2 regions of the Serratia sp. HNCC26DJ244 genome follow, and region 1 is predicted to be linked to the other one. Evidence: predicted binding sites of a transcription regulator. Region 1 holds the regulator's gene; the other holds the start of a gene.
What was found. Region 1 encodes CRP, which controls carbon source genes, mostly activating them, when cyclic AMP is high. Its sites were predicted from a motif close to ATGTGANNNNNNTCACAT; they were not measured.
Positions count from the first base shown of each region.

Region 2: the regulator CRP is predicted to act here: its motif matches at 1,906-1,923, upstream of AC2A06_RS08900 (PTS mannitol transporter subunit IICBA).

Region 1 is NZ_JBXUGO010000010.1:20,625-24,027, reverse strand. Features, by position in the region: gene AC2A06_RS10085 (YccS/YhfK family putative transporter) at 1-1,485, opposite strand, end outside; gene crp (cAMP-activated global transcriptional regulator CRP) at 1,541-2,173, opposite strand; gene AC2A06_RS10075 (OsmC family protein) at 2,617-3,024, shown strand; gene AC2A06_RS10070 (phosphoribulokinase) at 3,215-3,403, opposite strand, start outside.
Region 2 is NZ_JBXUGO010000008.1:89,273-92,675, reverse strand. Features, by position in the region: gene AC2A06_RS08900 (PTS mannitol transporter subunit IICBA) at 1-1,774, opposite strand, end outside; gene AC2A06_RS08895 (cation diffusion facilitator family transporter) at 2,199-3,110, opposite strand.

The DNA.
Region 1 (3,403 bases):
GACCAACACACAACCAATCAAGGTATCAATCAGCCGAGGTATCAGTAAATGACTGCCGCTGAGATCCAGTATTTGCAAGGTATAGACGGCGGTAATGGTGAATCCGGTTACTGCCAGCCCATAGTTTTTACGCAAGAACAGATAAGCGGTGAGGGTGATTGCCAGCATAATGCTTAGCGTCACATATTCTGGTAACTGCAGTTGCAAAAGCCCTGCTGCAATCACCAGCCCAATCAGGGTGCCGAGGGCACGGTGCTGTATTCTTACTCGTGTAGCGTTATAACCGTTCTGGCTGACAAACATGATGGTCAGTAAGATCCAATAGGGTTTTGGCAGATGCAACAGCAGGCCTAGGCTACTGCCTACAGCCAATATGACCCCCAGTCGGGCTGCATTGCGTAGTGCGTTGGATTTGAACGATAAATAGCTTACCACTGCAGGCCAGAAGGGTAACCGTGACTGGTTGGCCATCAGGTCTCGACGATAAAGAGGACGCTGTGTACGTAACAGGCGAGCAATACGGCTGAAATGGTAGTAACAAAACTGGCCAACGGGATTATCAGCATGCCGTGTAGCCACTTTCTCCAGCGCGGCCAATTCGTGTTTCATGCTAAAAAGGCGGGAGTGCCGATGATAGAGGATATCTTCTGCGACAACGCGCAAACGTGCAGCGATTACTTGAGCATTACGACGAATGATCGCCTCAGCTTGACTCTGCTCCACCAATTTTTGCACTTCTTCTGGCTGGTGTAGGCTGACACTAATGTGTTCTTGCAGGTCGAGTGCCACTTGGAACGTTCGTTGCAGGCGTTTTTGCTCCATATTATTGGCGTGTGGCAGAAAGTTAATCTGCTGATACAGCAAACTGATCAGGTCCATCACTTGCTGTTGGCGTTGCAACAGTGGCGGTAGCGCGGTTTCAGGATCAGTATGTTGGGTCAGCAGCGAATATTTGGCTTCAAAATAATCAGCTAACTGTATATAGAGTTGGTTTAAAGATTCACGGATTGGCTGTTCTTTCCATAATTTAAACCAAAACCAAGTGAACAGGCCGTACCAGAGAGTGCCTACGGCATACAGTAGCGGGGCATACCAAATAGGTAGGCCATCCATGCTCAGAGAGAAAATGGCCGCAACCAGTGCGGCGGGCAGCAAGCGTGCATGTAGTGGGCTGATTTCCCCGCTGACACCCAGCAATAGCGCCATAGCAAGCATCAGTAAGGGTAATGGGATATGCCACAACAGCGCCTGTTGCAACAAAACACAGCTGAGAGCGAACAGTGCCCCGCCGATTATCAGGCGCTTGAAAAAACGCTTATGGGGGGTATCCAGCCCGGCGATATTGCAACAGACAGGCACTAACGAGAACAACAGCCCCTGTTGCAGGTGGCCCAGCAGTAAACCCACAACGACAGGCAGGCACAACACCAACGTTTGTCGCAGGGCATAGTTCACTTCTGGATGGTAGATCAGGCGGCGCCACATGTTTTGCTGTTCAGCAGACAAAGAACGGCGCATTGCAGCGCCGTTTCTTTAATGATTAACGGGTACCGTACACGACAATGGTTTTGCCATGAGCGGAAATCAAATTTTGATCTTCAAGCATTTTCAAAATGCGGCCAACAGTTTCACGTGAACAACCGACGATCTGACCAATTTCCTGGCGGGTAATTTTGATTTGCATACCATCCGGGTGAGTCATCGCATCAGGCTGTTTTGCCAGGTTCAGCAAGGTTTGTGCGATACGGCCAGTCACATCAAGAAAAGCGAGGTTACCTACCTTCTCTGAGGTGACTTGCAGGCGACTTGCCATTTGTGCAGATAGGCGCATCAGAATATCCGGGTTAACCTGAATGAGCTGGCGAAATTTCTTATAGGAAATTTCAGCTACTTCACAGGCACTTTTCGCCCTTACCCAGGCACTTCGTTCCTGGCCTTCTTCAAATAATCCAAGCTCGCCGATGAAATCCCCCTGATTTAGGTAGGAGAGGATCATCTCTTTGCCTTCTTCATCCTTAATCAACACCGCGACGGAACCTTTGACGATGTAGTAAAGAGTTTCCGCTTTTTCACCTTGATGAATCAGCGTACTCTTTGATGGATATTTGTGGATGTGGCAATGAGACAGGAACCATTCAAGAGTCGGGTCTGTTTGCGGTTTGCCGAGAACCATGCGCTATTATCCTCTGTTGTTATCGCTGCCTTGTATCACAGGGGTCAGAGTTCCCTGTAAAACGTGCTTATAGCCTGATGTTTTAGTTGTGGCTATCAACAGGTTTTGAGGTGAGGTATATCCCCGTTGTCACTCAAGCCGTAGTAGACTCGTTCGTTTGTCGCCTACCGGCATTTTGAACGAATCTGGGTAAAAAAATCACTTATACACTAGCATATTAACTCGTATTAAGTGCTGCAAGCTAGGTTCCATTAACTCACCAATGATCTTAGGATATATCCCTGAAATTGATGCCATGAAAAAAGTATTGCAGCTGTGTTTGTAGCACAGAGTGAGGCGGGTGTCTTGTGTTGTCTCGTTTCAGCATGATTAGTGTCAGGTTTCGTTGTCAGTTTCTCTATGAAAGCGTACGTTGATTTTAAAAAATAATCGGAGTGAACAATATGCAGGCAAGAGTGAAGTGGGTAGAAGGGCTGACATTTTTGGGGGAGTCTGCTTCCGGCCATCAGATTTTGATGGATGGTAATGCGGGTGATAAGGCCCCAAGCCCAATGGAAATTGTGTTGATGTCTGTGGGGGGCTGCAGCGCTATCGATGTGGTGTCGATCTTGCAAAAAGGCCGCAATGATGTGCGCGATTGTGAGGTGAAACTGACTTCAGAACGCCGTGAAGAGGCACCTCGACTGTTTACCCACATCAATCTGCATTTTATTGTCACCGGAAAAGGGCTAACCGAAAAGGTGGTGGAACGTGCAGTAGACCTTTCTGCCGAAAAATATTGCTCCGTTTCCCTGATGTTGGGCAAAGCGGCCACTATTACCCACAGTTTTGAAATCCATGAAGTTGATTGAGCACTACTCTGTGTCATGTTGACACGGAATAACGCTAAGCATCGCCGTGCCGTTTTGGGCTGCGGCGATTTTTGTGTAAACGTTGTGTCTGCGGCAGACTGTCGATAGGGCGTGTCACCCGCTTGGATTGCAGATGAAACGGAGTATTACGGGCGTGAGATTAATCGTCGCCCACCTACATGATTCGATATTATTCGATTTTCTTGCCTTCCAGTAGCCGTTGCACCAGTGGCGTCATAATCAGCTCCATTGCCAGCCCCATTTTACCACCAGGTACCACCAACGTATTGATATGTGAAATAAATGACCCTTGCAACATGGCTAGAAGATAGGGGTAATCGATCTGTTCCAAGCCACGGAAATGGATCACCACCAGGCT
Region 2 (3,403 bases), on a different contig from region 1:
CAATCACCAGACGGGCAACCTCATCCTCATCGTCACCAAAACGCACGCCTTGCGGATATTGACAGAACACCACGCCAGTACGCAGTACGCGATCTTTCGCTTCGATGGTACCATGTGGTACGGCAATCGACTCTCCCAAGTAGGTAGAAGTGAGCTTTTCACGCTCCAGCATCGCCTCTACGTATTCAGGTTCCACATAGCCGCCCTTCACCAATTGCTCACCAGCAAAGCGAATTGCCTGCTGTTTGTCGCTAGCCTGTAGACCGAGGAACACATTATTTTCACTCAATTTAAACAGGTTATTTTCGCTGGCTTCAAAGCTGTCATCCAACGTTGAAATCACTTTCTGTTCTGTTTCGCTGGTTTTGTGAGCGGCTAGCAGGCGTGCGGTCAAATCACTGTATAACTGACTGTCCAGAAAATTGGTCAATGAAATATGCTGTGCTTGTGGTGCATGACGCATGGCACGTTCCGTCAAATCACGGTGGGTAATCACCAGATCGACATCTTCCGGCAAACTGTTGATCGCGCAATTGGTAACAGAGATATTTTTCAGCCCTGCATCTGTCACTTTCTTACGTAGAACACCGGCCCCCATCGCACTGGAACCCATACCCGCATCACAAGCCACAATAATTTTGCGCACGGTACTCAGGTCACCATCTACCGCTCCATTAGGTGCTTTAGCCCCTTTGGATTGCGCCTTCATCTCCTGCATACGACGGGTTGCTTGTTCCAGACCCTCTTCCTCTTTCACTTTCGACGTTTTCAGCAGGAAAGAAGAAACCAGGAAGGAGACCAGGAAAGCAGCGAAGATGGCAGCCAAGTTGGCGAAATAGGCTCCTTTTGGCGTCATTGCCAATACGGCCAGAATCGACCCTGGGGAAGCCGGCGATACCAGACCCCCATTCAACACCGTCAGTGTGAATACGCCAGTCATACCACCCAGAATCACCGCCAGCAGCAGGCGTGGATTCATCAGTACATAAGGGAAGTAAATTTCATGGATACCACCCAGGAAGTGGATGATAGCGGCACCACCAGCAGACTGTTTGGCACTACCACGGCCAAAGAACATATAAGCCATCAAGACTCCCATACCTGGGCCCGGGTTGGCTTCAATCAGGAAGAAGATAGACTTGCCAGCCTCTGAGGCTTGCTGAATACCCAGCGGCGAGAAGATACCGTGGTTGATGGCGTTGTTCAGGAAAAGAATTTTTGCTGGTTCAACAAAGATCGAGGTCAATGGCAGCAGGTTATTAACCACCATGACATGTACACCCGCCGCCAGAATTTTGGAGAGCGCTTCGACCAATGGCCCAATCCCCATAAAGGAGATAAGTGCCAGCAGCATACCGATGATACCGGCGGAGAAGTTGTTCACCAACATCTCAAAACCACTTTTGATCTTGCCATCTACCCAGCGGTCAAAATGCTTAATCGCCCAACCACCCAGCGGACCCGCGATCATGGCACCGAGGAACATCGGGATATCAGCACCCACCACGACACCCATGGTGGTAATTGCACCAACCACACCACCACGATCGCCACCCACCAGTTTACCGCCGGTATAACCGATCAACAGTGGCAACAGATAGGTGATCATTGGCCCAACCAGCTTGGCCAATGTCTCATTTGGCACCCAACCGGTAGGGATAAATAATGCGGTGATAATACCCCAGGCGATAAATGCGCCGATGTTGGGCATAACCATATTGCTTAGGAAACGGCCAAAGTTTTGCACTTTAACCTTGATATCTGGTGAAAACATAAAACACCCCCCTATTGCTACGCGCTGACAATAAGAGCGCGCATTCATTGTTGTCATATCCAGCCGTGTTGCTGCTGTTTGCGAAATGGACTCTACCACGCTCCTCTGACTACGCGAACCTCACCCAAGAAACGTGATTAAAATCACACAATAGAGGGGGTTAACCCAGTGGATTTAGTGATTAAAATCACAATTACTTTCGATATTAGAAATAATAGACACTAATAAAGCGTCACCGCCAGCCAATAACGTGATTAAAATCACGTTTATGTCCGCAGAGTTTGTTCTTAAATTGATACATTGATCACAATTTATTTTACGCACCACAAGCGAACCGCGCTCTTGAATGGGATCTTCCCTGCGGCACCCACTCTGCCAGAGAGCTAACCAGGCAAACTCAGCGACCCACATCTCTGGCTGACACTCAAAGCCATTTTTCATGCCGGCAAAAAGAAACACTGATCCACAAATCCAATTCTGGATCCTTTATAACCTGGACAATACGCTCACGAATCAAATCCAACTGACTGATGCCGATATGTTCCATGCTTTCTGGCAGAACGACATAGATCTCCAAGAATAATCCGCGACCTATACGTGTTTCATAGTGGGAATATTTGATGAAGCCGTATTCACGGCTGAGTTGTTGCATTAACTCTTCCACCTTTTTATCCAATGCTGCAGGTGTCATCATCAGAACTTCTTTTATGGCATTAAAGATTATTTTGGCCGGCATTGGCATGACAAACAGGATCAGGACTGCCAGTATCATCGAATCCACATAGGGGACCAGATAGGCAAAGCGCGTGTCTTGTAAAAACCAGGCGAGGATAAAAGCGACAAAGATCGCGGCACTGATCGCTGTGGAGATCATCCAGCCCCGCACGTCCAACTCGACCAGTGGGGAAGATATCCCTTTGTTAGCGTTTTTTTGTTTCAAAAATATCGCAAAACAAATGACGGTGATACTAAACGCGTAAGCTATCGCCCACCCTAACTCAAAATGATTTCCCCCTCCCAAAAGACTTTGAATCGCGTTAATAAAAGCATACAGACAGAGTAACAACAGTAGGCTGCCGTTAAATACCAGAACCAAGGGTTCTACGTGCCAAAAACCGTATTGAAAACGGCGACTGCTCGGGTTTTGCCCGATTAGCCGTAATACGAATAACGCCAAGCCAGATAGGGTCGCATCCAATATGGCGTACATACCATCGAACATGATCGATCTTGAGCCGGTAATAAACCCGAAGGTGATACTCAGACAAGATATCCCAAGAGCACCATAAATTGAGCGCCTTAAAAGCTGTTGTTCACGTTGAGTGCTGGGCACGATAATGACCTCCAACTGACCGAATGACTCTGTTCCCGTATTTTATGCGGCGCTGTTGAATATACCCATCGTCAATCAAGTCGCCGGGGTGTTCAAAAAGCCAGATATTTTATCCTGCAAGTTAATTGAACTTGGCCATAGTTATGCTTTGACCGTGCGTTTTCGGCCCGATAACTGAAGTGTAGTATAGAGATCAGGGTACGGAAGGATGACAAGGCGTTGAAAGAAGGGGAACCGATACTCAGGTACATTCAAACTACAAGCCTGAAAGCCGCTCGAATGTACCTGGATAGTCA